Regions from separate parts of the Nocardiopsis sp. KDC1DS13DA1 genome, predicted to be linked through region 2. Evidence: riboswitches for the same ligand, from Rfam matches in the RefSeq annotation. Region 2 holds a riboswitch; each other region holds the start of a gene.

Region 1 (10,071 bases), on a different contig from region 2:
GGCGGGCGCGGGCGATGTGGTCACCCGCGACCTCGGGCTTGAGAACCTTCACCGCGACGAACTGATCGGTCCGGGGGTCCTCGGCCTGGTACACCACGCCCATGCCGCCCTGCCCGATGCGGCGACGGATCACGTAGTGGCCGATGCGCTCCGGCAGCTCCTCACCCGTGGGGAAACCTGCCGACATTGCCATCGAGAACTCATCCCCTCAAAAGACCGCATTCCGCCTCGTCCAGCCTATCGGTCGGGGGGATGGGTCGTCGTTGGCTCGTGGACCCGTCCAGGGCCCGTGTGGTCTTTTCGCTACCGCCGGGGTGTGGGGGCTCCGGCGCTCCGCCCCACGGTCCGTCGCCGGAGGGGACCACCACGAGTATGACGGAAGATCAGCGCGATCGGTTCCCGTCCGATCCCCGGTCCCCGGCCGGGGCGACGGCACCGGACGTGCTCCGGTGACCGCCGCCCGCGCGCCGGGGCACGGGCGGCGACGCGCCGTCAGCGCCCCGAGAACTCGGCCTTGCCCGGACCCCGCTCGATGAAGCTGCGCATGCCGCTCTTCTGGTCCTCGGTCGCGAACAACCCGGCGAAGTGCAGGCGCTCGATCTCCAGGCCGCTGTCCAGGTCGGTCTCCAGCCCCCGGTCGACGGTCTCCTTGGCGGCGGCCAGGGCCACCGCCGGGCCCTCGGAGTAACGGGAGACCCTGGCCACGGCCGCGGAGTAGACCTCCTCGTCCGCGACGACCTCGTCCACCAGGCCGATCTCCAGGGCCTCGTCGGCCCGTACGTGGCGGCCGGTGAAGATGAGGTCCTTGGCCTTGGCCGGGCCGATCAGGCGCGGCAGGCGCTGGGTGCCGCCCGCCCCCGGGATGACGCCGAGCGTGATCTCGGGCAGGCCCAGCTTCGCCTTGGCCCCGGCGACCCGGAAGTCCGCGGCCAGCGCGAGCTCGCAGCCGCCGCCGAGCGCGTAACCGCTCACGGCCGCCACGACCGGCTTGGGGATGCGGGCCACGGCGGTCAGGGCGTTCTGGAGGCCGCGCGAGTACTCCAGCATCTGGGCGTGGGTGAGATGCGCCATCTCCTTGATGTCGGCACCTGCCACGAAGGCGCGCTCCCCGCCGTAGAGCACCACGGAGCGCACGGCGGCGTCCGTGGACACCGCGGCCGCGGCCTCCGCGATCTCGCCGGTCACCTTCGCGTTCAGCGCGTTGAGCGCCTTGGGCCGGTCCACCCTGATCACGGCGACCGCCGGGTGCTCCTGGTCGGTCTCCACGCGCACGAACTCGCCCACGGGTTCCACCTCATTCGTTCGACGACGATGTCTCGGGGCCGGGGCGCGTCCAGCGGACACCTGCTCCGCTGCGCGGCGCCCCGGCGGTTACTTGGACTACCTATCACCCGGGTCAGGAGAAGAGCAGCACCAGGGTCCCCAGAGATCCGGAGACCGCGTACGCGGCCACGAGCAGCGCGGGCGCGGCCACCAGCAGCGCCGTGTCCGCGCGGCGCCAGTGGCTGGTCCTGGCCCGGGAGCGGGGGCCGGTACCGAACGCGCGCGCGTCCATGGCGGTGGCCAGCAGCGTTCCGGTCCGGATCGAACGCACCAGCAACGCGAACAACCGACCGAAGAACAGCGGAACCGCCCGGAGCGGATTGCGTCCGGCCTCCAGTCCGCGCGCCCGCCGCGCCAGGCTGATGGTGCGCCACTGGTGGGCGAGCAGCGGGATGAGCCGCAGGGCCGCCAGCACGCCCATCGCGGGCCGCTCCGGCAGGCGCAGCCGCTGGACGAGTCCGTCCGACATCTCGGTGGGGTCGCTGCTGGCCGCGGCCAGCAGCCCCGGCAGGGCGATCGCCAAAAGCCGGACCGCGGCGCCCACCGCCCCCTCCGCGCCGTGCTCGCCGTACAGGTAGTTGACCAGCCCGCTGGACAGGCCCATGAGGAGGAAGGGGCCGCCCAGGACGAGGAGGGTGCGCCGGTCGATCCCGCTGAAGGGCACCGACAGCAGCACCACGGCCAGCACGACGCCTCCGGTGACCGCGTCCACGGCGGGCACCAGCCCCAGGGCGAGGATCAGGGCGGCCAGGAGCTTGGCCGCCGGGTTGAGTCCCGTCATCCAGTACCGGGCGCCGCCGTCCTCGGGCACGTCCAGGGTCATCGCGTCGCCGTCCGCGCCGCGCGCAGGGCCGACCTCACGTCCGGCGCTCACTCGCTGCCCCCTTCCCGTTCGGCACCGACCCGCGGCGCGTCCGTCCCCGGAGGACGGCCGCCGGACACGGTGGTACGCACCCTCCCGCCGGCCACGAGCACGCGCGTGTCGGTCAGGTGCCGCAGCAGCAGTTCGTCGTGGGTGGCCATGAGCACGGACCGCCCCTCGGCCCGCAGGGCCCCCAGCAGCTCCACGAGCTCCGTCCACGTCCGCGTGTCCTGGCCGAAGGTCGGCTCGTCCAGGGCCAGGACGTCCGGGGCGTGCGCGGGACCGGAGCTGAGCGCGGTGGCCACCGACAGGCGGCGTTTCTCCCCGCCGGAGAGCGTGTAGGGGTGCACGTCGGCGAGCCTGGTCAGGCGCAGCCGCTCCAGCAGCTCGTCGACCCACGTGTCGGCCGCGCCCCGCTCCATGCCCGCCCGCAGCGGGGCGAACAGCAGCTCCTCGCGGACCGTGGGCGTGACGAACTGGTCCTCGGCGTGCTGGAAGACCGTACCCACGTGCCGTGCCAGGCGGCGGGCGGGCCAGCGCCGCAGCGGACGCCGGTCGGCCTCGGCCAGCGGACCGCGCGGGAGCACCGCGCCGCGGTACGGCCTGCTCAGCCCCGCCAGCATCATCAGCAGCGTCGACTTGCCGGCGCCGTTGGGTCCGGTCAGCGCCGTGGCGGTCCCGGCCGTCACGGACAGGTCGACCCCCGACAGCACCGTGCGCGGCGCCGCCGAGCGCGCGCCCAGTTCGAACGGGGTGCGCGCGGTGACGCCGACCGCCTCCAGCAGGGGGGAGCCGCCTGCCCCCGGGGGCAGGTCCGGTTCGGGCTCCTCACCGGGGATCCACACCCCCTGGTCGGCCAGGGATCGGCCGTGCTCGGCGAAGACCTCGCCGGGCTCGCCGTCCGCGATCACCCCGCCGCCCGGCTCCAGGACCACGACCCGGTCCACCAGGTCCACGACGTCGGCCACCCGGTGCTCGACCAGGACGAGCGTCGCCTCGGTCTCGGCCAGGAGCCGCTGGAGGACACCGCGCACCAGCGCGGCGCCGTCGGGGTCGAGGTTGGCGGTGGGCTCGTCCAGGAGCAGCAGTCGCGGGCGCATCGCCAGGGCCCCCGCGATGACCAGGCGCTGCTTCTCGCCGCCGGACAGGGCTCCGGTCGAGTGGCGCCGTCCGTAGGGGAAGCCCACCTCGTCGAGGGAGGCGTCGACGCGCGGCCAGATCAGGCCGGGGTCCACACCGAGGTTCTCCAGGCCGAAGGCGACGTCGTCCCCGGCCCGCGCCATCACCAGCTGCGTCTCGGGGTCCTGGCTGACCAGTCCGACCAGGCCGCGCCGCCGGTCGGCGGGTTCGCCGTCCACCAGCAGGGTGCCCTCCTGGTCGCCGCTGATGGCGCTGTCGGGGCCGGTGAGCCCCGCGAGGGAGTGCAGCAGGGTCGACTTGCCCGCCCCGGAGGCGCCCAGGAGGAGGACGCGTTCGCCGGGTTCGATGGTCAGATCGACACCGCGCAGGGCGTGGGAGTCCCGGCCGGAGTGCTGCCAGCCCCAGCCGGAGAGCTCGACGCGCGCGCCGGGCCCTCCAGCCGGGTGGAGGCGCTCACCCATCCCGCTCAGCCCTTGGCCGACGGGAAGGGGGCCAGCGCGCCGGTCCTGGCGAGCGCGGTGGTGATCAGGCGGGCGCCGACTCCGGCGATGACGGCGGCGCTGACGATGACGATGGCGCCGTAGGCGAGCTTGAACTCGATCGGCCAGGCGACGTTGTAGGTGATGTTGTCACGGATGGCGGGGGAGATACCGGCGACGGCGGCGGCGAGGACGGCCACACCCATGCCCCAACGGCGGTAGCCGAAGGCCAGGAAGACCAGCTCGGGCAGGATGCCCTGGAGGGCGCCGTCGAGGATGACCATGATCCCCCACTGGGTGCCCAGCACGGCCGAGACGGAGGCGGCGGCGATCGAGGTGAGGAGGGCGGCGCCGGGCTTGCGGATGATGAGGCCGCCCAGGACCCCGGAGATCAGCCACATGCCGTAGACGACCGCCTGCCCGGGCGGGAAGCCCACGAACAGCGGGGTCGTGACGGTCCACACGATGTTCCACAGCCAGAAGACGACGCCGATCGCGACGCCGATGACGGCGGCGACCACGATGTCGACCGTCCGCCAGCCGCGGATCCCGCTGACGAGGCCCTGCTTGTATCCGGTCCAGCCGGTGTCGGTGCTCATTCCTGTCCCTTCGTCGGGTGACGAGGGGCCATGCGGCCAAGAGCGTCCCGGCGGGCGTGCCGCGCGCACCGTGCGAACACCGGTGCGCGGGAGACACGCCACCGGTGACGGTTCCTACGACTTCCTTCGCTGGCATTACCCAGATCAGGTGTGTAAGGGTCTGCGGCGACGGTGCCGCACTCTCAGCGCTCATGCGCTCCCCTGTCGGTTGTGCACCATTATGCGACACATACTGCCTGGTAGTGACACGCACCACCCGGCTCGTGGCGTCAGCCGACCTCGCCGGGCCCACCCACCGTCTCCGGCGGCCGTCCGGATCCCCGGCCGCCACGGCGTTCCCGGCTCCGACGGCAGCGGGTACCGTGCCGCGGGCGTCCGTTGAGGACGTGACGGGCCCAAGCCCACGGCCTACCCGTCACCGTCCTCTCCGTCCTCCTCCTCGTCCCCGTCGCCGGAGGCCTCGGCGTCAGGGTCGCCGAACGCCGCGGGCGAGGCCGCGAACCCCTCCGCCGGGAGCGACGCCGTCGCCCCGCTCATCGTGTCCCGCCAGATCGGACCGGGCACGGTTCCGCCGTAGACGATCCCGTAGTACCGACCGCCGATGGTCACCCCCTGGAGCGGGTGGCGCTCACCGCCCCGCACGTCTCCGACCGCCACCGCCGCGGCCAGGTTCGGCGTGTACCCCGCGAACCACGCGTAGGCGGCCCCGTCGGTCGTGCCCGTCTTGCCCGCGGCCGGACGCCCGATACCGAGACCGCCCGCCGTGCCTCCGTTGAACGGCTCCTGGAGCAGGTGGTTCACCCCGTCGGCCACCCGCTGGCCGACCGTGCGCTCGCACGCGGCCTCGACCGGGATCTCCTCGTGGCCCTCCTCCCCCGGTCGGCCGACGACCACGGCGCCGACCGGTACCGGGGCGCAGTGCACGCCCCGGGCGGCGAACGTGGCGTAGGCGGCGGCCAGGGTGAGCGGGGAGACCTCCTGGTCCCCCAGGGTGAACGAACTCCACACCCCCAGCGGCTGCCCGTCGGCGCGGTGGACACCCGCGCGCTCGGCCATCGTCGCGGTCTCGCACAGCCCCACCCGGCGCTGGAGCTGCGCGAAGTAGGTGTTCACCGACCCCCGGGTCGCGGTGACCATGGTGTGCGTGCCCGAGTTGCTCTCGCCCGCGTTGCGCACGCTCCACGGTTCCATCCGGGCGCCGTCGCAGTTCGTCAGACCGCTGATCGTCTTGTTTCCGGGCGACCGAAAACTGGTCCCGTAACCCATGCCCTCGTCGAGCGCGGCGGCGAGGGTGAACGTCTTGAACGTCGACCCGGCCTGGTAACCGGTGGTCCCGCCGTCACGCCGGTCGACCGCGAGGTTGATGGCGGTCGTCCCCGGATCGTTCTCGTCGAAGCCGTACCGCAGGTTCTGGGCGAGCGCCCTCACCTGCCCGGTACCGGGTTCGACGAGCGCCTGGGCGGCGAAGCGCGTGGACCCGTCGTGGGGCACGTGGCGGTCGACCGCCTCCTGGGCCGCCTCCTGCATGTCCGCGTCCAACGTGGTCCGGACGGTCAGTCCGCCCTGGCGCAGCACGCGCAGCCGTTCCTGCTCGGTGTCGCCGAGCACGTCCGTGCGCCGCAGCCAGCGCATGACGTAGTCGCAGAAGAACGGGTACTCGCTGTGGTAGCAGCTCCCGCCGCGCGGTGTCGGATCCAGGCCGAGGTCCCGGGCCGCGTACCGGTCCGCCTCCTCCCGGCTCAGCTCCCCCACGGCCACCATCCGGCCCAGGACCAGGTCGCGCCGCCCCCGGGCGGCCTCGGGGTTGGTCAGCGGATCGTAGTACGACGGTGCCCGCACCAGCCCGACCAGCAGCGCGGCCTGCGCCGGGTCGAGGTCGGCGGCGGGGACGGAGAAGTACCGCCGCGCGCCCATCTCGATCCCGTGCGCGCCGGCGCCGAAGTAGGCGAGGTTGAGGTAGCCCTCCAGGATCTCGTCCTTGGTCAGCCGCCGTTCCAGGCCGATCGCGTACCGGAGCTCGACCAGCTTGCGGGCGAGGCTCCGCTCGCTCGCCCTGGCGGCCTCCCCCTCGTTGTCCGCCGTCTCGATGAGCAGGTTCTTCACGTACTGCTGGGTGATGGTGGAGCCGCCCTGCGTGTGACCCATGGAGGTGAGCACGGCCGCGCGCAGGACACCCTGCGGGTCGAAGCCGTGGTGCTCGTGGAAGCGGTCGTCCTCGACCGCGAGCAGTGCCGCGGGAACCCACGGGCTGATCTCGTCGAGCGGGACCACCTCGCGCTCACGCTCGGCGATCTCGGCGAACGGCCGACCGTCGGTGTCGGTGAGCACGACCCGCTCCGACAGACGGGGCACCTCCAGGTCGTCGGGCATCGCCATGAAGAGGGCGGCGGTGTCGCGACCGACGATCCCCGCCGGCCCGACCCACGGCAGCACCAGGGCGGCCACCAACAGGCCGGCCACCACCGCGACCCCGACCAGCCGTGCGAGAGCGCGCGCTCCCTCCACGCGCGATGCTGCCCTCCGGATCGACCCCGTCACGTCGCCCCCTCACGCCGTGTGGCGCCCGCCCCCGCTCGGCGGGGGACGGGTACTGCGCCGACCACCCTCCCAAGGGACCCGCAAAGGGAGGACCGGCATCCAGGGCGTGTCCCAGAAAAGCTTCCCCAATCCATGGCAAAGCTCCCATATCGAACATCAGAGACACATCATCGCAATCTCCGCAACACCCGGGAAGCACAAGTGAAAAGACTCGATATCAAGAGAGATCACGCGCAGAGCGGCCCGGCATCACGAACGAACCGAATCCGATGCACGCGCTTTCAGGGGGACACGCCGGACTCCTGGGGATGTCCGGAATGCGAGCCGACAAACCAGGGACGCATTCGATCATCCCTACCCAGCACGACGCGGAGCGCAACACGACCGTGGAGTTTTCCGACTTTTCTCCAGAGAACCATGCGAAACACCCACAGAGACCCCTGCATCGACTGTTGCGCTATGCACTGTTTGCGAAGTTTGCCCAGGTGAAACCCGCCAAATACCAGGCATGCCTCCGAACGACCAGTGTGACGAGGATCACAGAAATTATCCGGCCCCGACACTCCGCCAAACCCCACAGGAGGGCAGACGATAGACAGCGGAGGGCACCGAAGCCGCAATCCGGACAGTTTTGCCCGGCCTCTTCGTTAACGCTGCCTTTCCTCGTATTAACTGCACGTTATTTCGATCTCAAACCCAGCCTCCCGCAGTCCACAACGCCCGAACCACGACAATTACGGTGTAGCCAGTGATCGGACGCCTGCCCATACTTGACATCTCTCCGGACAACGATCTCGGACCCGTGAAAGCCGTTCCAGGTGAACGCTTCACCGTGGCGGCGACGGTCGTCCGCGAGGGGCACGACTCCCTCGCCGCGGGCGTCGTCCTCCACTCACCCGAGGGCCGCCGCGAGGCACTCGTGCCCATGCGCGAACACGCCCCCGGCACCGATCGCCACGAGGCCGAGATCAGCCTGCCCACCGAGGGCGGCTGGGCCTTCTCCGTCGAGGCGTGGACCGAGCCCTTCACCACCTGGCACCGGGCGGCCCAGGTCAAACTCCCCCTGGACCAGGACACCGACCTGGTGCTGGAGGAGGGCGCGCGCATCCTCGCCCGCGCCGCCCGCCGCGTCCCCCGCACACCCGCGCTGGCCAGGGCCGCGAAGGTCCTGCGCGACACCTCGCTGCCGCCCCTGGAGCGCCTCGCCTCCGCCGTGACACCCGAGGTCCTCGCCTGGATGGCCGACCACCCCGTCCGCGAACTCGTCACCCGCTCCAGGCGGACCCGGGTCGTCGTGCACCGCGAACGCGCGCTCTTCGGCTCCTGGTACGAGTTCTTCCCCCGGTCCGAGGGCGCGCAGGTCGACACCGCCCCCGGGCACGAGCGCTCGGGCACCTTCGCCAGCGCCGCCAAGCGACTGCCCGCCATCGCCGACATGGGCTTCGACGTGGTCTACCTGCCGCCGATCCACCCGGTGGGCGGCACACACCGCAAGGGCGCGAACAACGCGCTGACCGCGCAGCCCGGCGAACCCGGTTCGGTCTGGGCGGTCGGTTCGGCCGACGGAGGGCACGACGCCGTCCACCCCGATCTGGGCACCCTCGCCGACTTCGACGCGTTCGTCGCCGAGGCGGCCGAGCACGGCATGGAGATCGCCCTGGACCTGGCGTTGCAGTGCTCTCCCGACCACCCCTGGGTCACCGAGCACCCCGAGTGGTTCACCCACCGCGCCGACGGCTCCATCGCCCACGCCGAGAACCCGCCCAAGAAGTACCAGGACATCTACCCGCTCTGCTTCGACACCGACCCCGACGGCCTGTACACCGAGATCCTGCGCGTCGTGCGGCACTGGATCGACCACGGCGTGCGGATCTTCCGGGTCGACAACCCGCACACCAAACCGGTCGCCTTCTGGGAGCGCCTGCTCGCGGACGTCGCCCGCGAGCACCCCGACGTCCTCTTCCTGGCCGAGGCCTTCACCCGCCCGGCCATGCTCCGGACCCTGGCCAAGGTGGGCTTCCACCAGTCCTACACCTACTTCACCTGGCGCAACGGCAAGGAGGAGCTCCAGGGCTACCTCACCGAGCTCAGCCAGGAGACGGCCCACTACCTGCGGCCCAACCTCTTCGCCAACACACCCGACATCCTGCACGCCTACCTCCAGCACGGCGGGCGGCCCGCCTTCGCCGTCCGCGCGGTCCTGGCGTCACTGCTCTCGCCGACCTGGGGGATCTACTCCGGGTTCGAACTGTGCGAGAACACGCCCGCCGCCCCCGGCAGCGAGGAGTACCTGGACTCGGAGAAGTACCAGTACCGCCCCCGCGACTGGGCCGCCGCGGAGGCCGCCGGAACCACCCTGAGCGGGCTGATCAGCACACTCAACCGGCTCCGCCGCGAGCACCCGGCCCTGCGTGAACTGCGCAACCTGCGCTTCCACCACGTCGACCGCCCGGAGCTGCTCTGCTTCTCCAAGCACCGACCCGGTGAGCGCCCCGGAGACCCCGACGACCTGGTCGTCACGGTCGTCAACCTCGACCCGCACCACACCCGCGAGGCGACGGTGCACCTGGACCTGCCGTCCATCGGCCGCACCTGGGAGGAGGAACTCACGGTGACCGACGCGCTGTCCGGCCGCACCCACGTCTGGGGCGCGGACAACTACGTCCGCCTCGACCCGGCGATCGCCCCCGCGCACGTCTTCACCACCACCGGCAGATAGCGGCCCCGGACGCAGGGGGGTCGGCCGCCGCGCCGGCCCCCGGTCCGGAACGCCCCGTGATCAGATGTCGAACCTTTCTTGGTGGGGAGCAGTTGATGAGCACAGACGAGCCCGGACCCGGCGGAGACGCCCAGCACGGTCCGCTCGCCCCAGCCACCGGGGCCGCCACCGGCCCGCTCATGTCCTCGGGCGGTACCGGTGACCCCCACTGGTACAAGCACGCCGTCTTCTACGAGGTACTCGCCCGCGGTTTCTTCGACTCCAACGGCGACGGGACCGGAGATCTGGCCGGCCTGGTACAGAAACTGGACTACCTCCAGTGGCTCGGCATCGACTGCGTCTGGCTGCTGCCGATGTACCAGTCGCCGCTGCGCGACGGCGGATACGACATCTCGGACTACTTCACGATCC
Region 2 (10,071 bases):
ATGACGTCCATGTCCTTGGCGACCCGGCGCACCAGGTGCACCCACACGACCCCCATGACGTTGGCCATGCGGTCGGCGATCTCGGCGACCTCGATGTCGGAGGCGTCGGGCTTGCGGACGATGATCACCCCGGAGCCGCGCTGGGAGAGCCGGATCTCGCCGAGGTCGCGCACGGAGTTGCGGATGTTGTTGTGCAGCCGCCGCTCGAACAGCTTGCGGTTGGAGCCCTTGAGGACGATCTCCCCGAGCTTCATCAGAACGCAGAGCTCGCCCAGTCCGGCGTCGGCTCCGGCCGGGTTTGCGGGGAGCGGCGCGGACTCAAGCGACGCGGACATGGTGCTACCTCCGGTGGATGCGCCCGGGTGCGAGGTGGATGCGACGGCGGCGGGACCGGGCACACCCGCCGTCCCCTTCCAGTATCGAACACCGCGCCCACCGCTCCGGACGTTTTTCGGGGGGTACCGGACACACGGGGACGAACGCCCACGCCCGCCGCGCCACGGGGGCGACGGCGGGCGTCAGTGCGCGGTGGCGGGTGGCCGAGGGGGTCAGCCGAAGAAGGTCTCGGCCTCCTGGTACCGCTCGGCCGGGACGGTCTTGAGGGTGTCGGTGGCCTCGGCCAGGTCGACGCGGACGACGGAGGTGCCCTGGAGGCCGACCATCTTCCCGAAGTCGCCGGCGGCGACGGCGTCGATCGCGTGCAGACCCAGGCGGGTGGCCAGGACGCGGTCGAAGGCGGTGGGGGTGCCGCCGCGCTGCACGTGGCCGAGCACGACCGAGCGCGCCTCCTTGCCGGTGCGGCGTTCGATCTCGTCGGCCAGGCGCTGGCCGATGCCGCCCAGGCGCACGTGGCCGAAGGAGTCCTTCTCGCCGGTGGCCAGTTCCATCTGGCCCTCCTTGGGGTGGGCGCCCTCGGCGACGACGATGATCGGCGCGTACTGGGTGCGGAACCGGCTCTCCACGTGCTTGACGACCTCGTCCATGTCGAACGGTCGCTCCGGGACGAGGATGACGTTGGCGCCCGCGGCCATGCCCGAGTGCAGCGCGATCCAGCCGGCGTGCCGGCCCATCACCTCGACCACGAGCGCCCGGTGGTGGGACTCCGCCGTCGTGTGCAGGCGGTCGATCGCCTCCATGGCGATGTTCACGGCGGTGTCGAAACCGAACGTGTAGTCGGTCGCGTTGAGGTCGTTGTCGATGGTCTTGGGCACGCCGACCACGTTGACACCGCGCTCGTGCAGCTGCCGGGCCACGCCCAGGGTGTCCTCACCGCCGATGGCGACCAGCGCGTCCACGCCCAGACCGGCCATGTTGTCCTTGACCCGCTCGACACCGCCCTCGATCTTCATCAGGTTGGTGCGGGAGGAGCCCAGGATGGTTCCGCCGCGGGGCAGGATGCCGCGCACGGCCTCCACGTCCAAAGTCATGGTGTCGCCCTCGAGAGGGCCGCGCCATCCGTCCCGGAAGCCGACGAACTCGTAGCCGTGGTCCTTGATGCCCTTGCGCACCACGGCGCGGATGACCGCGTTGAGACCGGGGCAGTCTCCACCACCGGTCAGAACACCGACTCGCATGCGACTTCTCCTCGACGTTGTGGGTCTGCGGGCGGCACCCGCCGCCATATGGTCTAGACCATAGTGTCCGGGTGCGACCCAGGCCAACCCCGCGGGGGAATTCACCGGCGGTTCACTCGTCGAGGCCCTGGTCGATGGCGTATCGGACCAGTTCGACCCGGTTGTGCAGGTGCAGTTTGGTGAGGGTGTTCTGGACGTGGTTCTGGACCGTCCGATGGGAGATGGACAGCCGCCGCGCGATCTGCTTGTAGGCCAGCCCCTTCGCCACCAGCCGCAGGACCTCGGTCTCCCGGGGGGTCAGCACCGGAGGGTCCGCCTCGGCGGCACCGGGGGAGCCCGCGGACGACAGGCGCCGGTACTCGCCCAGGACCAGGCCCGCCAGGCCCGGGGTGTAGACCGCCGCACCGGTGTTCACGCGGCGCACCGCGTCCAGCAGCTCCTCCCGGCCCGCCGACTTGACCAGGTATCCCGTCGCCCCCGCCTTGACCGCGGCCAGGACGTCGTCGCTGGCACCGCTGGCCGACAGCACCAGTACCCGGGGCGGTTCGGCCAGTGCCACCAGGCCCGAGGTGAGCTCCACCCCGGTCATGTCGGGCAGGTTGAGGTCCACGACGGCCAACGTGGGCCGGACGGCCGGGGCGATCCGCAGCGCCTTGGCGCCGTCGCCCGCCGTCCCCACCACCTCGACGCCCGCCTCGTGGAGATCGCGCGCCACGGCGTCGCGCCACATCGGGTGGTCGTCCACCACCAGTACCCGGATCGCCTCGCTCTCCATGCGGGCGAGCCTATCCCGGGAGGAGGACGGCGCACGCGGGAGGGGGCGGGCGGGGTGCGCGCACCCCGCCCGCCCCCTCCGGGGACGGCCTCAGTCGTCGTCCTGGTCGTCTCCGCCGCCGAAGTCACCGAAGTCGATACCGCCGGGCGTCGCGATGATCTCGATCTCCGTGCCCTCCGGGGCCTCGCCCGTCTGGGACTGCCTGGCCACGACGTTGCCGCCCGCGATGCGTTCGACCTTGACCTTGAACCCGGCGTCCTTGAGCGCCTCACGGGCCTCGTTGATGCGCATGCCCCGCACGTCGGGGATCTCGATACCGGGCGGTCCGGTGGAGACGGTGAGCGTGACGGTGCCGCTGGCGCCCACCGTGCTGCCGTTGTCGGGGTCCTGGGTGATCACCAGGCCCTCGTCGACGTCCGAGCTCTCCTCCTCGACGACGTCGACGGTCAGGCCCAGGTCCTCCAGGGTCCGCTGCGCCTCCTCCAACTCCTGGCCGACCACCCCGGGCACCTGGATGCCCCGGCTGATCGTGATGGTGACCTCCTCCTCGCGGTCGGCGTCCTCGCCCTGGGGCGGGTCGGTGGAGATCACCTCACCCGGGGCCACACCCTCGGCGTCCACGGGGTTCTCCACGAGACGGTCCGGAGCGAAGCCGAGCTCCTCCATCATCGCCATCGCGTTGGCGATGTCCTCGCCCTCCAGGTCGGGCATCGGCACGAGCTGCGGACCCATGGACACGTACGCCGTGACCTCGTCCCCGGGTGACAGCCGTTCCCCGGCCTCCGGTTCGGTCCGGGCGACCGCGCCGGCCTCGACCTCGCTGTAGACCGGCTCCGACGCCTCCACCAGGATCAGGCCCTCGGTGCGGACCGCGTCGCGGGCCACGTCGATGCTGTCCCCGGTCACGTCCGGAACGCTCTCGAAGCGGCCGAGGAAGAGCCACCACCCGGCGACGAAGACGACGATCGCCACGATCGCCGCGCCGATCCCGAGGAGGAGCCTGCGCCGCCTGCGCAGGGCGTCGGCGTCGTCCTCGGCGTAGTCGTCCCCGTAACCGTCGTCGCCGTACCCGCCGCCGTCCAGCTCCGCGCCGCTCATGTCGACGACCATCGTGGCGTTCTCGGTGCCCGGACCGGCGCCGCCCGCGATGAGCTGCGGGGCGGTCACGACGGCCGTTCCGGCACCCGGCTGCGCGACCGGAGCCATCGGTCCTGCCTCGGACTCCCCGTCCTCGGGCAGCCGGTTGAGGACCTCCAGGACCTTGGCCAGGTACTGTCCGGCGTTGCTGGGCCGGTAGCGGGGGTCGCGCTCGGTGGCCTTGGTGACCAGGTCGTCGACCTCCGGCGGCAGCCCCGGCAGGAAGTGCGAGGGACGCGGGACGTCCTCGGTCACGTGCTGGTAGGCGATGGCGATCGGCGTCTCACCGGTGTGCGGCTGTCCGCCGGTGAGCAGCTCGTAGAGCATGATGCCCGCGGCGTAGACATCCGTGCGCGCGTCGGCCACGCCCTGCTCGATCTGCTCGGGCGCGAGGTAGGCGGCGGTACCCATGAGGGTGCCGGTGCGGGTGAGGCCCTGGTTGGACTGCTCCACGGCCCGGGCCAGACCGAAGTCGGCCACCTTGACCCGGCCGTCCTCGGTGATGAGGACGTTCTCCGGCTTGACGTCCCGGTGGATCATGCCCGCCTGGTGGGCGGCGCCCAGCGCGGCCAGCACGGGGGCCATCGCCTGGAGCGCCTGGCGCGGCCCCAGCCGCCCGGCGGCCTTCAGCCGGTCACGCAGGGTCAGGCCCGGCACGTATTCCATGGCCAGGAAGACGTGGCCCTGGTCCTCGCCCTGGTCGAAGACCTGGACCACGTTGGGATGGGAGAGTTTGGCGACGGAGTGGGCCTCGTTGATGAAGCGCTGGACGAACGTGGGGTCCTGCGCGAGCGACGGGTGCATCACCTTCAGCGCCAGTCGCCGGTCGAGCCTCAGGTCGTGGGCGACGTAGACGGTCGCCATCCCGCCACCGGCGATCCTGGACTCGACGAAGTAGCGTCGGTCCAGCGTCGAGCCTACGAGGGGATCGGAAGTCGTCATGTCCACGGCGGAGTAGTGTCCTTGCTGCGGGGAGCGCGGGCGTTCGCGGCCGGTGGCGCGTACCCGACACCGGGTGTCGAACCGACACGATAGCGGAAGCTCGTGCCCGGGCCGCCCCGCGGATCGCGGTGGCGCCGTGCCGCACCGCCTGTGCGGGAGGCGTTCGCGCCTGGGTCGTCGTCGGTCGTGCGGTGCCGCTCCGGGAGCACCGCGTGCTCCCCACCGTACGTGACGCCGCCGGCGGCTCCGGCGGCGTCCGTCACACACGCCCTAGTCGGCCGCCGGGGACGACGCCCGGGCGTGTCGGCGGACGGGGATCCGCCCCGCCAGCCGTGCCCCGCGCCCCGCGCGTACGGCGTCGCGCATGGCCGACGCCATCCGCACCGGGTCCTGGGCGCGGGTCACGGCCGTGGCGAGCAGGACGGCGTCACAGCCGAGCTCCATGGCCAGGGCGGCGTCGCTGGCGGTGCCGATCCCCGCGTCCACGATCACCGGGACCCCGGCCTGTTCGACGATCAGCTCCAGGTTGTGCGGGTTGCGGATGCCCAGGCCGGAGCCGATCGGCGCGGCCAGCGGCATGACCGCCGCGCACCCCAGCTGTTCCAGGCGGCGGGCCAGGACGGGGTCGTCGTTGGTGTACGGGAGCACGGTGAAGCCCTCGTCGACCAGCCGCTCCGCCGCGTCCAGCAGCTCCACCGGGTCGGGGAGGAGCGTGTGCTCGTCCGCGACGACCTCCAGCTTCACCCAGTCGGTGCCCAGGGCCTCCCGGCCGAGCCTGGCGGTGCGCACGGCGTCGGCGGCGGTGAAGCAGCCCGCCGTGTTGGGCAGGGGGCGGATCTTGTTGCGGGTCAGGACGTCCCACACCGACCCCCGGGTGCCGGGCGCGACCCGGCGCATCGCCACGGTGGTCAGTTCGGTCCCGGATGTGACGAGCGCCTCCTCCAGCACCTCCAGCGAGGGGGCGCCGCCGGTACCGGTGATGAGCCGGGAACCGAAGGAGGCGCCGGCGATCACCAGCGGGTCGTCGAGGATGTCGGTCATGGTCAGCCTCCCTGGACGGCGGTCAGGACGTCCACACGGTCGTCGGGGTTCAGGCGGGTGTCCGCCCAGGCGGTCCGTCGCACCACCTCGTCGTTGACGGCCACCGCGATACCGCCGGGAACCTCGCCGTCCCCGGCGGCGGTCAGGTCGCGCACGACCGCGGCCACGGTGGTGTCCTCGGTGACCTCGCGCCGGTCGCCGTTGATGATCAGTTCCACTGCTTCTCCCACGTGCTCGTGTGGCCGACGCCCGACTCGCGGTCGGCGGCGAAGGGGCGCGCGTACTCCGGCAGCGCGCCGCCGGCCAGGACCTCGCCCATGACCTCGCCGGTGACCGGGGTCAACAGGACGCCGTGCCGGTAGTGTCCGCCGGCCAGGTGCACCCCCGGAATCCGGGTGGGGCCCAGGAGCGGTTCGTTGTCGGGCGAACCCGGGCGCAGGCCGACGCAGGTCTCGGTGATCTCCAGTTCGGTCACCCCCGGGACGAGTTCGCGCGCGTCGCGCAGGACCTGCCAGAGCCCTCCGGCGGTCAGCGCGGTGTCGTACCCCAGCTCCTCCTGGGTGGCGCCGACGACGACCTCGCCGTCCTCGCGGGGCACGAGGTAGACGGGGAACCCCCGGACCAGGCCGCGGACCGTGCGGGAGACGATCGGCGGTTCGCCGGAGGGCGGGCGCATCCGCAGCAGTTGGCCCTTGACGGGGCGCAGGTGCGGCACGACCGGCTCGGGGAGCGCGATCCGCTCGTTCCAGCAGCCCGCGGCCAGGACCACCTGGTCGGTGGGCAGGACGCGGCCGCCCGCCAGACGCACACCCAGGGGGGCGCCCCCGGATCCGGTGTCCGTGACCTCCTCGGCCCGGTCGGCCACCGTGGCCACCCCCGTCCGTTCACCCGCCGCGGCCAGGGCCCGCAGCAGCAGTCTGGGGTCCACCGAGTGGTCGTCGGGGGCGTGCAGGCCGCCGCGTACGGACGGCGCGAGCATGGGCTCCAGGCGTCGGCACTCGCGGCTGGTGAGGCGTTCGCCGACGATGCCGACGCGCCGTTGGAGGTCCTGGAGGTCGGTGAGGACGGCCAGGTCGTCGCGGTCGAAGGCGACCAGGAGGGTGCCGGTGGTGCGGTACCCCACCCGCACGCCGCTGGCCCGCTCCAGCTCGGCGACGAAGTCGGCGTACAGGCCCGTCGACCGGACACCGAGTCCGACGAGCCGCTCCTCCCCGAACACCGCCTCGGTGGCGGGGGTGAGCATGCCCGCCGCGACCGCGGAGGAGGCCCGGGCGCGCCGGGGTTCCTCGACGGGGTCGGGTTCGACCAGGGTGACGGACAGTCCGCGCTGGGCGGCGCGCCAGGCGGTGACCCGTCCGATGACGCCCCCGCCGATCACGACCACCCGGTCGCCGACATTGGTAGGACGACTGGCCGCAGGGTGGGGCTCGTTCGATGTGCGCATGGCGCCGTGCTCCACTCCCTTCGCCGGTATGACCCGGATCAGGTTCGTGCGGTCGGAGGCCGGAGCAGCCTCCCTCTCAGCCGGGTCCACCCGGCTCCCGCGGGACGTTCACTTCCGCGTTCATCCTAGATGACCCCGGTCGGGAGGCGGTGACGGGGATCTCCCCGGCGGCTCCCGGAGCGGGGGCGCGAGGGTGTCGGCTGCCTCCGCCGATGTGGCAGATTGGGAACGTGACACAACGCGAACCCGACATCGACGCACTGGTCGGCGAGTGGCTGACCCTCAGGGAAGCCGCGGCGCCGCTGGGCGTGAGCCCGAACCGGATCAAGCAGCTGATCCGGGAGAACCGCATGATGGGCGTCGTCCGCTCCGGAGAGCTGTCCATCCCGGCCGCCTTCCTCGACGGTGACGACCTCGTCAAGGGCCTGCCGGGGACCCTGGTGCTGCTCACCGACGCGGGGTTCTCCACCGAGGAGGCCCTGCGCTGGCTGTTCACGCCCGACGACTCCCTGCCGGGGACGCCGATCCAGGCGATGCGGGAGAACAGGGGCACCGAGGTCCGCCGCCGGGCCCAGGGGATGGCCTTCTAGCCGCACCCCTCCGGGGTCCGTGCCGAGCTCCGGCCCGTGTCCGGGTGCCCCGGAGCGGGGATCCCGCCCGCCCCTCGCCCGCCACCGCCCCGACGGACGCCCGCGGCGCGCCCATCTCGAGGCACCCCGGCGGCGCCCCTTGGGTGGCCCACGGCACAGGCCCTAGGGTGGGCAGCGTGAGGACCAGCCACGGAACCAGCCTGCGCAAGCACCTGGACGCATCCCTTCTGTACCTGTGCACCGACGCCCGGCGCGGGCGCGGCGATCTCGCCGAGTTCGCGGACGCCGCCCTCGCCGGGGGCGTGGACATCATCCAACTCCGGGACAAGGGCCTGGAGGCCCGTGAGGAGATCGCGGCCCTGGAGGTGCTGCGTGAGGCCTGCGAGCGGCACGGCGCGCTGCTCGCCGTGAACGACCGCGCCGACATCGCGCGCGCGGTACGCGCCGACATCCTGCACCTGGGCCAGCGGGACCTGCCCGTCCCGATGGCCCGGGACATCATCGGGGCGGACCCGGTCATCGGCCGCTCCAACAACGACATCGAGGCCGCGGCCGCCTCAGCCGCCGAGATCGGCAGCGACTACTTCTGCGTGGGTCCGACCTGGGCCACCCCGACCAAGCCGGGACGGCCCGCGGCCGGGCTGGAACTGGTCGAGGCGGCCGCCGCGCTGGACACCGACAAGCCGTGGTTCGCCATCGGCGGGATCGACCTGTCCACCATCGACCGGGTCCTGGACGCCGGGGCCCGCCGGGTCGTGGTCGTCCGGGCGGTCACGGAGGCGGAGGACCCCAGGGCGGCCGCCGCCGAACTGCGCGCCCGGCTGGTCGCCCGCGCCTCCGGAGAGGTCCGGGGCGAACGGGCCGGGTAACCGGCCCCGCACCTCCTGCGGCGTCACACGGCCACGTGCGCCAGCGCGCTCGGGTGGCGCCGCAGGAACCCCTCGATGGACTGGGCCGGGTGCCCGGTCAGCTTCGGCACGGTGGGCGCGACCACGTCCATCTCACCGGTGGCGACCGCCGCGTACGACGACGCCCAGCCCTCCACCGCCCACTCGGGCGCTCCGCTGGTGCGGCGCGACTCCAGCGCCTCGTCCCAGGTCTCCGGCACGTACCGGATGGTGCGGCCGGTGAGCGAGGACAGCTTGTCCACCGTGGCGCCCAGGGTCAGCGCCTCCGGGCCGGTCACGTCGTAGGTCGCCTTCGAGGCCACCGCGACCACCGCCGGGTCGGTCAGCACGGCGGTCGCCACGTCCGCCACGTCGTCGCGTGACACCCAGGCCACACGCCCGTCACCGGCGGGACCGCGGACCACACCGTGCTCGTCCGCCCAACGCGGCAACAGGTCCAGGTACAGGCTGGGTCTCAGGAACGTGTGGTCCACACCGGACAGCCGGATGTGCGCCTCGGTGAAGAAGTGGGTCCGCGCGAAGGTGAAGGTGGCCGCGGGACCGGCGTTCAGGAAGGACAGGTAGACGATCCGCGACACCCCCGCCGCCACCGCCGCGTCCACCGCGCTCGTGTGCGCGTCGATCCGGTCCTGGGACTCGGTCGCCGACACGAGGAACAGCGTGTCCACCCCGCGGCAGGCCCGTTCGAAGCCCGCGGTGTCCTCGTAGGCCGCCATGGCGGCGCTGCTGCCCGGGTACTCGGGGGCCCGGTTGATGTCGCGGACGATGAGCCGCTGCGTCAGCCCGAGCCGTGCGATCCGGGCCGCGACGCGTCCACCGACCGCCCCGGTCGCCCCCGTCACCCCTATGGTGTGGTTTGTCATGTGATCGTCGCCCATGACACCCCATCCTGAGGGATCAGGGCGGGTCGGACGCCGAACGGCACGCGCGTTTTTGCGGCTTCCGGTCAGCGGGTGGTGCGCTCTTGGTCCGTGCCGTCGGCGGACACCGCGGGCCGCCCGCCCAGAGGGCGCCGGTAGGACAGGCGGCGCAGCAGGACCTCGGCCGGACCGCGTCGGCCCGCGCGCTCCAGCGCGTAGGCGGCCGCGACCGTCACCAGCCACACCCCGACCGCGAAGAGCAGCATGCTCCACGACGTCATGCGCGCGCCCAGACCCAGACCCCAGGCGGACAGCAGCGGCGCGCACAGCACCGACTGGCCGAGGTAGCACGAGAGCGAACGCCGTCCGGTGGCGGTCAGCGCGGTCAGCACGACGCCGGGCCCGCGCCCGCGCCGCTGGACGCGGCGGGCGATCAGCGCGATCAGCGCCACGTACCCCAGGCCGCACGCCATCCCGGTGGAGGCGTCCAGCAGGGCGAACGCGTCACCCGGGGACACGTCCCAGAGGCCGGTCTGGACCAGCGCCGTCGGGAGTCCGCCCAGCCAGCCGACGGCGATCCCGCCGAAGGCGAACCAGCGGAGCAGGGCGAGGTGGCGTTCGGGCTCCTCCAGGATCCGGCGGCGCGCGGCCCAGAACCCCAGGAGGATCGCCGTGGGCACCACCATCCCCAGCAGACCCTGGCCGAACACGATCAGTGGCCAGACCAGGATCCGGTCCAGGGCCGCGCCCAGCGGGGACGTGTTCTCGATGTTGTCGGCCAGCGGGTCCATGAGGTTCGT
Region 3 (10,071 bases), on a different contig from region 2:
CCGGGGTTTCCGGCGGAGTCCTGCTGACCCAGGTTGCGGGTGTTGCTCATCTAGCCGCTCCGATCACCATTGACCGATGTCAGACAGTAGATACCCACCGACGGGCCCGGTAGAGCACGGCGGCGGAGGTCCCCAAGAGTTGAGCAGATGATCCGGTGAGCACACAAGAGGTAAGGCAGATCACAGTGGCGGCCCGAGGCCCGAAACCCGGGCGCGCGGAGCGTCGCAAGCCCGGTGAGCGGGGGCCTCGGCACACGGCGTGACCTGCGAGGAGTACCCGGGTGACGCGCTCCACAGCCCCGACCGCGATCGACCCCCCTCCCGCGGGGTACGGTCGGCTCATCAACCACCCCGCCGCGGCGGTCGGGGCCCGCGCGGGCACCCGGCCGAGGTCGGCCCGAGACCCGTTCCAGGGAGGTCCGGCGTGCCCACCCCAGCGTCCCCCGACGCCCCCTTCTCCCTCCCCCGCCTCCTCACCGCCGTGACCGACGCCGTCCCTGACCGCGTCGCCCTCGTCGCGGGACCCCGCCGCCTCACCTACCGGACCCTGCACGACCGCTCCGTCCGGTTGGCGGCGCACCTGGTCGGAGCCGGTGTGCGTCCCGGTGAGCACGTGGCGATCCTGTCGTTCAACCGCGCCGAGTGGATGGAGTCCTTCCTCGGGGTGCTGCGGGCGGGCGCCGTCCCCGTGAACGTGAACTACCGCTACGTCGCGGGCGAGCTGCGGCACGTGCTGTCGGACTCCCACGCGGTCGCGCTGATCGCCGAGGACTCCCTGGCCGCCAAGGTCACCGCCGTCCGTCCCGACCTGCCGCGCCTGCGCCACGTGCTCCTGGTCGAGGACGGCGGCGTACGCGACACCGACCTCGACGGGACCGACTACGAGCAGGCCCTGGCCGCCGCCCCGGCGGACCCGGCGATCCTGCCCCCCACCTACGGCAACGACCACTACCTCCTCTACACGGGCGGCACGACCGGCTACCCGAAGGGGGTGCTGTGGCGGCAGGCCGACATCTTCCGCGCGGCCCTGGAGCGGCGCGCCCCGGGGGAACCGCGCGCCCGGACCCCCGAGGACGTCGCCGAACGCGCCGCGCGGTGCTTCCCGCAGCGGATGCTGGTCCTCGGACCGCTCATGCACGCCGCCGGGCAGTGGAACGCCCTGAGCATGATGCTGTGCGGCAAGCGCGTGGTGCTCTCCACCGACCGCAGCTTCGCCCCGGACCGGGTGCTGGAACTGGCGCACCGCGAGGGCGTGCACGTGGTCCAGCTGGTCGGGGACGCGATGGCGCGCCCGCTCGCCCGGCACCTGCTCACCGAGCCCGGGCTGTGCCCCGAACTGACCTCCGTGCGCTCCGGCGGGACTCCGCTCACGCCCGCGGTCCGGGCCCTCTGGCAGGCCTGGCGCGAGGACATCGCCCTGGCCGACGCCTACGGCGGGTCGGAGACGGGTGTGTGCGGGTCCGCGACCGCCCCCGAGGACGAGGACCGGGGCGGGGACGGCCGCAGTTTCACCATGGGCGGCAGCATCGCGGTGCTGGACGACTCCCTGCGCCCCCTGCGTCCGGGGGCGACCCGTGTCGGCCGCATCGCGCGCACCGGGCGCATCCCCCTCGGCTACTACAACGACCCGATCGCGACCGCGCGGACCTTCCCCGTCGACGCCGACGGGCGGCGCTGGGCGCTGTCGGGCGACTACGGGACCCGGGGGCGGGACGGTTCGGTCATGCTGCTGGGCCGGGGCAGCGTCGTCATCAACACCGCCGGGGAGAAGGTCTACCCCGAGGAGGTGGAGGCGGTCCTCAAGGCGCACCCGCTGGTGGAGGACGCGATCGTCGTCCCCGCCCCGGACGAGCGGCTCGGCCAGCGGGTGACCGCCCTGGTCTCCCTGGCTCCCGGAGCCGAACTCGGTGCCGCCCAGCTGCGCGCGCACTGCCGGGGGCGCCTGGCGGGGTTCAAGGTCCCGCGCAGCGTGCACGTCGTGGACAGGGTCCGCCGGACGGCGGTCGGCAAACAGGACTACCGGTGGGCGGCCTCGGTCGCGCGGCGGGACACGGGAGCGGCGGGGCCCGCCGGGACGGCACCGGAGCACGCCGCCCTCTGACCCTCCGCCGTACCGCGGGCACACCCTCCGCGACCTTTGGGAAGCCCGGGCCCGGGGAGCGCGCGGTGCTTCGCCGCACGGGGTGCGGACCACCGCACCCCCGTGCGGCGAAGCACCACATTTCGGCCACCAAGGCAATGCCCGCGCAACCAGCCGAAACCCGTTTTCAGGCCCCTCGCAGACGCTCTGCCCAGCCACCCGCGCCGCTAGACTGACCACGCCCGGCCGCCCCGAACCCCCCACACCCGGTTCCGGACCACAAGGCGGACCCTCCCAGGGGATCGGCGCGTCGGAACGGGCGACGGTCGGGGCCCAGACCCCCGCGAGACAACACGCCACCTCCACCCGGTCGAGGGTGGGTACGGTGACACCACTAGGACGGAGGACGGCGCGCCCCCTCCCGGAGCATCCGGGCTCGCGCCTCACAACTCAGATGGCCAAGTCAGTAGGCTCCTTCATCTTCAACGCGGTACGCGGCGGGGCCGTGGGCACCTCGGAGGCCCTGCCCGGGATCAGCGGCGGCACGGTCGCACTCATCGTCGGCCTGTACGACGACCTGATCGGCGGCGCCGGCCACATGGTCAGCGGCATCAAGCGCTACGTCACCGACGTCCCACGCGGCCGGGGCAGAGAACGCGCCCAGGAACAGTTCCGCCTCGTGAACTGGAGCGTGCTCGTCCCGGCGCTCGTCGGCATGCCCGTCGCGCTCATCCTGGCGCTGCTGCTCATCGCACCGCTGGTCGAGGAGCACACCCAGTACGCCCACGCCGTCTTCTTCGGACTGGTGCTCGCCTCCCTGTGGGTGCCCTACTCCGGCTCGGGCAAGCCCTGGAAGGCCTGGCACTACCTCGTCGCCCTGGCCTTCGCGGCCCTGGCCTTCTCACTGACGGGACTTCCCGGCGCGAACCTGCCCGCCAACCCGCTGGTCGTCTTCCTCGTCGCCTCCGTGGCCATCTGCGCCCTCGTCCTGCCCGGGGTGTCGGGTTCGTTCATCCTGGTCACGGTCGGCCTGTACGTGCCCACCAAGGACGCGGTGGCCAGCCTCGACCTCGTCTACATCGGGGCCTTCGCCCTGGGCGCGATCACCGGCCTCTCCCTGTTCGTGAAGCTCCTCCAGTTCCTCCTGGAGAACTACCACCACATCACCCTCGTCGTCCTGACCGGCCTCATGGCCGGGTCCCTGCGCGCCCTGTGGCCGTGGCAGACCGAGGAGCGCGAGATCCTCCCCCCCACCGAGATCCCGCTGACGGTGACCCTCATGGCGGTCGGTTTCGCCGTCGTCGTGGCCGCCGTCGTCTACGAGCACCGCAAGAAAAACCGGGCGGGGACCTCCCACCGGCACCACTCCACCCCCGTCCACTAGGGTCGTAGCAGCACAGAACGTCCGGGGCGGCACCGCCCCGACGGCGCGGGGTGCCGGAGGATCCCCTCCGGCTGAGAACACACCCGTCGAACCTGCCCTAGTTAGCACTAGCGAAGGGACGCCCATGAGCGCGTACAACATCGTGTCCATCGCCGGAAGCGACCCCAGCGGCGGCGCCGGAATCCAGGCCGACCTCAAGGCGTTCTCCGCGCACGGCACCTACGGGATGACCGTCGTCGCGGCGCTGACCGCCCAGTCCACGCGCGGGGTGACCGGCGTCCACGGCGTCCCGGCGGAGTTCGTGGTCCAGCAGATGGACACGCTCTTCACCGACGCCGCCGTCCACGCGGTCAAGGTCGGGATGCTCGCCACCGCCGAGATCACCGAGGCGGTCGCGGACGCGATCGCGCGCCACGGGCTGCGCAACGTCGTGGTGGACCCGGTGATGGTCGCCAAGAGCGGTGACCGGCTGCTGGAGCCCTCGGCGGTCAAGGCGCTGCGCACACGGCTGCTGCCGCGCGCCGACCTGATCACCCCGAACCTGCCCGAGGCCGCGGACCTGCTGGACGAGTCCGAGGCCGCCGACCTGGCGGGTATGCACGCCCAGGCCGAGCGGCTGCTGGACCTGGGGCCGCGCCGTGTCCTGCTCAAGGGCGGCCACCTGCCCGGGGAGGAGAGCGTCGACGTCCTCGTCTCCCGGGACGCCGCGCCGGTCGAGTTCCGGGCCCCGCGGGTGGCCACCCGCAACACGCACGGCACGGGCTGCACCCTGTCCTCGTCGATCGCCGCGCTCCTGCCGCAGCGCCCCGACACCGCCACCGCGGTCGCCGACGCCAAGGCGTACCTGACGGAGGCGATCCGGCGCGCCGACGAGATCGACGCGGGCGGCGGCCAGGGGCCGGTGCACCACTTCCACCTGTGGTGGTAGTCAGCACAGTCACCTCTGGCGGTGGCGGGCACCGCGACGCACGAAGGAGGGGGACCGCGCCGGGCGCGGTCCCCCTCGTCGTGTTTCCCGGAGAGCGGGCCCTAGCCGCCCTTGCTCACGTCGTCCATGACGGCGTCCGGGTCCTTCCAGTCCGGGTGGGCGAAGAACTTCCGGGTCTCGGCCACGATGACCGGGGACAGCAGCAGGAGCCCGATGAGGTTGGGCAGTGCCATGAGCCCGTTGGCGATGTCGCTGAACAGCCACACCGAGTCCAGCGCGGCGACCGACCCGACGTAGATGACGGCGATGAACACCAGGCGGTACGGCAGGACCAGCCTGCGCCCGCCGAGGAACTCCACGCACCGCTCGCCGTAGTACGCCCAGCCGAGGAGGGTGGTGAAGGCGAACACCGCGACGGCGATCGCCACAACGTAGGTGCCGACCGGGGCCAGCCCGGGGCTGATGGAGCCGAGCCCCTCGGTCAGGGCCTCCGTGGTCAGCAGCGAACCGTCGTCGCTGTTCTCCCCCCGCCAGACCCCGGTGGTGATGATGACCAGGCACGTCATCGTCACCACGATGATCGTGTCGATGAAGGTCTGGGTCATGGAGACCATCGCCTGGCGGACCGGCTGCCTGGTCTTGGCGGCCGCGGCGGCGATGGCGCCGGTGCCCAGGCCCGACTCGTTGGAGAAGATGCCGCGCGCGAAGCCCATCTGGATGGCGAGCATGACGCCCGCTCCGGCGAAACCGCCGCCGGCGGCCGTACCGGTGAACGCGTCGGTGACCACGAGCTGGAGCGCCGGGAGGATGGCCGCCCAGTTCACGATGAGGATGATCAGGGCGATGCTGATGTAGGCGACGATCATCAGGGGCACCAGGGCGGAGGCCACGCGCCCGATGCTCTTGATCCCGCCGAGGATGACGGAGCCCGCCAGGACCATCAGGAGCAGGCCCACCATCCACGGCGCCAGCGGCGTGATGTTGGTGATCTGCTGCGAGACGGCGTTGGCCTGGGTGCCGTTGCCGATACCGAACGCCGCGACGGCGCCGAAGACCGCGAAGGCCACCCCCAGTGTGGTGCCGAGCCCGCCCGGCAGACCGTACTTGAGGTAGAACATCGGTCCGCCGCTCTGCTCACCCTTGTCGTCGGTGCGGCGGAACATGACGCCCAGGAGCGCCTCGCTGTACTTGGTCGCCATGCCGAAGAAGCCGACGATCCACATCCAGAACAGGGCGCCCGGGCCGCCCACCCCGATGGCCAGGGCCGCACCGGCGATGTTGCCGACACCGACGGTGGCGGCGAGCGCCGTGCTCAGGGCCTGGTAGTGGGAGATGTCGCCCTCGACTGAGGCGTCCTCCTTGCGTCGGACGAAGGCCAGCCAGAGGGCGTGGGGCAGCCGGAAGAGCTGGAGCAGCCGCAGGCGGACGGTCAGGAACACACCGACGCCGAGCAGCAGCGGGATGAGGACGTACGGTCCCCAGATGATGGTGCTGACGAGGCCAGCCATGTCGAGGAGTTGATCCATGCGGGGATCTCCCTATCACGATCAGGTACCGGGGGATGGTCGTGTGCCCGCGGTCGGCGGAGTCGCCATTCACGGGGGAACGGTGCCCACCAGGCCGGGACACCCAGGGGTGGTGTCAGATTTGCAGCGGTTCGTCACGATCGCGTCACGGTCACCCGTCGTAACCGTTGCGGACGCGCGCTAGGCGTCCGTGTCCCCGCCTGCCTGGGCCAGCGCGAGCCTGCTGAGGACCGCGGCGGCAGCGGCGGGGTCCGCCCCCCGGCCCACCGCGACGCCCAGAAGGTAGGTGGTGAGGGGTGCCGCCGGGCGCGCCACCGAGTGCGCGGCGTCCCTGGCCAGGTCGAGGACGCGGTCGACGTCCGCCTTGTCCACGGGGTCTGCCCCGGTCAGGTCCAGCTCGGCGCGGACCAACTCCGCCCATTCCACGAGGGTCACCGAACGACTCCCTAGAGTTGTGATGCGGCTACGGAAGGCGATCCTATCCACCGTCGGGCCACCCCCCGGCCACCCGACCGCTCGGCCCGTGTCACCCGGTGCTCGGCGAAACCACGCCCGACCTTCGGTCCCGGTTCCCCGGGGACCCGACGGTGGTTCACCCCCCGACCCTAGCGTCGGAGTCGGTCATCCCCCTTGCGTTGGGAGCTCTGCTCATGTCCCCGGCCCACCCGTCGCCCACCACCACCCCCAACGGACGGCCCCCGGCCGCAGCTCCTCCCACTTCGTCGCCCACCACCACCCTCAACGGACGGCCCCCGGCCGCAGCTCCTCCCACTTCGTCGCCCACCACCACCCCCAACGGACGGCCCCCGGCCGCCTCGCCCTGCGCCCCTCTCCGCGTGGCGATCGTGACCGAGTCCTTCCTTCCCCAGGTCAACGGCGTCACCAACTCCGTGTGCCGGGTCGCCGACCTGCTCGCCGCCGCGGGTCACCAGGCCGTGGTGCTGGCACCGGGACACGGCCCCACCTCCTACGCCGGGTTCCCCGTCATCCGCATGCCCTCCCTCCCCCTGCCCTTCTACCGGGACTTCGCGGTCGGCCTCCCGGCCCTGCGCACGATGACCGCCGCCGTCCGCGCCTTCGCACCCGACGTCCTGCACCTGGCCTCGCCCGCGCTGCTCGGGCACGCGGCGGTGGAGGCCGCCCGCCGTTGGGCGCTGCCGACCGTGGCCGTGTTCCAGACCGACCTGGCCGGGTTCGCCGGACGGTACGGACTGCCCGGCGGCCAGACCGTGTGGCCGATGCTCCGCCGGGTGCACTCGGCCGTCGACCGCACCCTGGTGCCCTCCTCGGCCACCATGGGGACCCTGACCGAGCAGGGCTTCCCCCGGCTCCACCTGTGGCAGCGCGGTGTGGACACCCGGCGTTTCTCCCCCGAGCACCGCGACGAGGAGCTGCGCCGCCGGCTGGCCCCCGGCGGAGAGACGATCGTGGGCTACGTCGGCCGCCTCGCCAAGGACAAGCGGGTGGACCTGCTGACCCACGTGGCCCGGCTGCGCGGGATCAGGCTGGTGATCGTGGGGGACGGCCCGGAACGCGCCCGGCTGCGCCGCCGCCTGCCCGAGGCCGTGTTCACCGGGCAGCGGACCGGGGACGACCTGTCCCGCCTCTACGCGTCCATGGACGTGTTCGTGCACACCGGCGCCGACGAGACCTTCTGCCAGGCGGTACAGGAGGCGCTGGCCTCCGGGGTCCCGGCGGTGGCACCGAACTCCGGCGGCCCCGTGGACCTGGTCGTCCCCGAGCGCAACGGGCTGCTGTACTCCCCCGAGTCCGTACGCGAACTGCGGGTCGCGGTGGGGAGGCTGGCGCACAACCGTCAGGTGCGCGAGCGGATGGCGGCCGCGGCCCGGCCGTCGGTGGCGCACCGCACCTGGGAGGCGGTCGGCTCGCAGCTGGTCGACCACTACCGGTCGGTGATCGCACCGAGCCGGGAGCTGGCCAGGGCCGGAGGTCGGCACACCTTCGGTGGCAGCGGCCGCACCGAGGGCTCCCGGTCCGGCGCCGTCGGCACCGGGGCGCCCTGAGACGTCGTGTGCCGCCGCGGCACACGCCCCGGCGGACCGGAGGCCGTGGTGAGCGGCCTCCCCCGGAGAAACCCCGGGGGAGGCCGACGGGACGCGTCCGCCTCGCCCCCTTCACGTGGCGGGCGCGGTCCGGGTCCTCAACAGTAGAGCGGCTCCGCTCCCTCCTGCGGCTCGGGGACGACGGGGGCCGGCGCCCCTTCGAGCAGGGTGTCGAGAACCTCCTCCAGACGGTCCAGGTGCGCGCGGATCCACGGCAGGGCCAGCGGGTCCGTGGCGGCGAGCGCGGCGTAGCGGCGCTCCTCGGTCTCGCCGTAGAGCAGGCTGGTGGCGACCCGCATGCGGAGGGCCTCGGGCCCCTCACCGAACTCGGCGGCAGGCAGGACACCCATCCCGTACCGCTCCAGGAGCAACCCGGTGAGTTCGGCTCCGGTGGCCACCCCGTGCAGGGCGGCCAACCGCTCGCGGTGCGGCTCGAAGTCCGGGTAGAGGTAGAAGGCCGCGCGCGGGGTGGCCACCGCGGCCCCGGCGCGGACGAACACGTCGGTGACGGCCCGGGCGACGAGTCCGTGCAGGCGGCGGCTGCGGCCGATGTGGTCGACCAGTTCGGCGGGTTCGGTGAAGGCGTGCGCGGCGGCCGCCTGCACGGGGGCGGACGGGCTCGACCAGATCTCGCTGGCCACACCGAGCAGGCCGCCGCGCAGCCGGCGGCCGATCTCGGAGTCGGGCAGGCGCAGGACACCGATCCGCCAGCCGCCCAGGGCCAGGTTCTTGCTCAGGCCGGTGGAGACGACGGTGCGCTCGGGCGCGTACTCGGCGGGGCTGCGCACCTCGGCCGGGGCCTCGCCGGGCGCGGCGGGGTGGACGAGGTCGCGGTAGATCTCGTCGGAGATGATGACCAGGTCGAGTTCGCGGGCCACCTCCGCCAGGCGGCGTACCGTGTCCGGCCGGGCCACGGTACCGGTGGGGTTGTCGGGCAGGGTGACGATCACGGCGCTGACGGTGCGGCCCTGTTCACGGGCGCCGGTGACGGCCGCGTGCAGCAGGTCGGGCTGGGGAAGGCCGCCCTCCCCCGTGGCCGTGGGCACCATGAGCGGACGCTGCCCGAGCAGACGGCTCTGCGCCGCGTAGCTCACCCAGCTGGGCGCGGCGATGGCGGTGTCACCGCCGATCTCCATGAGGAGGCTGTACAGCAGCGGCTTGCTGCCGGGACCGGCGATCACCATCCCGGGGTCGGTGGGCAGCCCGCGCCGCTCCCAGTACCCCGAGGCCGCCTCCCGCAGGGCCTCCGTACCGGCGACGGGGCCGTAGGCGTTGGCGCCGTTGCCGGCGGAGAGCTGGTCCCGCAGCACCGGGTGAACCGGGAGCCCGGCCTCGCCGAAGCCGAGCGGCAGGACGCGCACCCCCTGGCGTCGTTTCTCTGCGAGGGCCTCGTTGACGGCGAGCGTCGCGGACACAGTGACGGTCATCGATGACTCATCTCCGACTCATGTTCTGGCGCTTGACCGCACCATGGCGTGACGGTCTGTCACTGTTCAGCCTGCCCGCGTTGCTCCATCAGTACAAGCGAGTCTTTTCGATGGTGAGCATAAGATGAGCTTATGCTCGATCTTCGACGGCTCCACCTCCTCCGCGAGTTCAGCGCGCGGGGCACCATCGCTGCCACGGCCACCGCCCTGGGATACACGCCCTCGGCCGTGTCACAGCAGCTGGCCACCCTGGAACGGGAGACCGGGGTCGCGCTCCTGGACCGTTCGGCCCGGGGCGCCGAACTGACCGACGCCGGACGGCTCCTGGTCGTCCAGGCGGAGGAGATCCTCGCGCTGGTGGAGGCCACGGAGTCGGTCCTGGCCGAGCAGGCGGACGTCGCGATCGGCGTGGTCACGGTGACCGCCTTCCCGACCGCCGCCGTGGCCTTCGCCCCGCTGCTCGCCCCCGCGCTGCGCGCGCACGGGGGCATGCAGCTGGTGCTGCGCCAGACCCTGCTGGCGACGGGCACCGAGAAGGTGCGCTCGCGCGAGGTCGACATCGCCCTGGTCGACGACTGGACCGGACAGCATCCGGGCCCCGGCCCGGAGAGCGGGTTGCGCCACGTCCACCTGCTGCGCGACCCGCTGGTGCTGGCCGTCCCC

The links. A riboswitch is a leader RNA that binds a small molecule or an ion and turns the genes downstream of it on or off. The one in region 2 is predicted to bind thiamine pyrophosphate.
Region 1: another riboswitch for thiamine pyrophosphate. It lies ahead of ACTVAJ_RS09640 (ECF transporter S component); the one in region 2 lies ahead of thiO (glycine oxidase ThiO).
Region 3: another riboswitch for thiamine pyrophosphate. It lies ahead of thiD (bifunctional hydroxymethylpyrimidine kinase/phosphomethylpyrimidine kinase); the one in region 2 lies ahead of thiO (glycine oxidase ThiO).

The regions. Positions count from the first base shown of each region.
Region 1 covers NZ_JBVMUY010000014.1:287,396-297,466, reverse strand. The annotation lists gene ACTVAJ_RS09660 (protein kinase domain-containing protein) at 1-193, opposite strand, end outside; gene ACTVAJ_RS09655 (enoyl-CoA hydratase/isomerase family protein) at 493-1,284, opposite strand; gene ACTVAJ_RS09650 (energy-coupling factor transporter transmembrane component T family protein) at 1,397-2,146, opposite strand; gene ACTVAJ_RS09645 (ABC transporter ATP-binding protein) at 2,194-3,786, opposite strand; gene ACTVAJ_RS09640 (ECF transporter S component) at 3,792-4,403, opposite strand; TPP riboswitch at 4,508-4,616, opposite strand; gene ACTVAJ_RS09635 (transglycosylase domain-containing protein) at 4,812-6,941, opposite strand; gene ACTVAJ_RS09630 (alpha-1,4-glucan--maltose-1-phosphate maltosyltransferase) at 7,690-9,660, shown strand; gene treS (maltose alpha-D-glucosyltransferase) at 9,756-10,071, shown strand, end outside.
Region 2 covers NZ_JBVMUY010000032.1:75,805-85,875, reverse strand. The annotation lists gene thiI (tRNA uracil 4-sulfurtransferase ThiI) at 1-335, opposite strand, end outside; gene ACTVAJ_RS21430 (6-phosphofructokinase) at 549-1,574, opposite strand; gene ACTVAJ_RS21425 (response regulator) at 1,687-2,349, opposite strand; gene pknB (Stk1 family PASTA domain-containing Ser/Thr kinase) at 2,440-4,434, opposite strand; gene ACTVAJ_RS21415 (thiazole synthase) at 4,699-5,469, opposite strand; gene thiS (sulfur carrier protein ThiS) at 5,472-5,687, opposite strand; gene thiO (glycine oxidase ThiO) at 5,678-6,913, opposite strand; TPP riboswitch at 6,912-7,024, opposite strand; gene ACTVAJ_RS21400 (Rv2175c family DNA-binding protein) at 7,126-7,503, shown strand; gene thiE (thiamine phosphate synthase) at 7,680-8,372, shown strand; gene ACTVAJ_RS21390 (SDR family oxidoreductase) at 8,396-9,289, opposite strand; gene ACTVAJ_RS21385 (DUF418 domain-containing protein) at 9,358-10,071, opposite strand, start outside.
Region 3 covers NZ_JBVMUY010000021.1:122,718-132,788, forward strand. The annotation lists gene rocD (ornithine--oxo-acid transaminase) at 1-50, opposite strand, end outside; gene ACTVAJ_RS14365 (acyl-CoA synthetase) at 425-2,101, shown strand; gene ACTVAJ_RS14370 (DUF368 domain-containing protein) at 2,535-3,464, shown strand; TPP riboswitch at 3,501-3,600, shown strand; gene thiD (bifunctional hydroxymethylpyrimidine kinase/phosphomethylpyrimidine kinase) at 3,589-4,392, shown strand; gene ACTVAJ_RS14380 (alanine/glycine:cation symporter family protein) at 4,494-5,918, opposite strand; gene ACTVAJ_RS14385 (DUF6457 domain-containing protein) at 6,099-6,353, opposite strand; gene ACTVAJ_RS14390 (glycosyltransferase family 4 protein) at 6,755-7,942, shown strand; gene ACTVAJ_RS14395 (pyridoxal phosphate-dependent aminotransferase) at 8,080-9,408, opposite strand; gene ACTVAJ_RS14400 (LysR family transcriptional regulator) at 9,541-10,071, shown strand, end outside.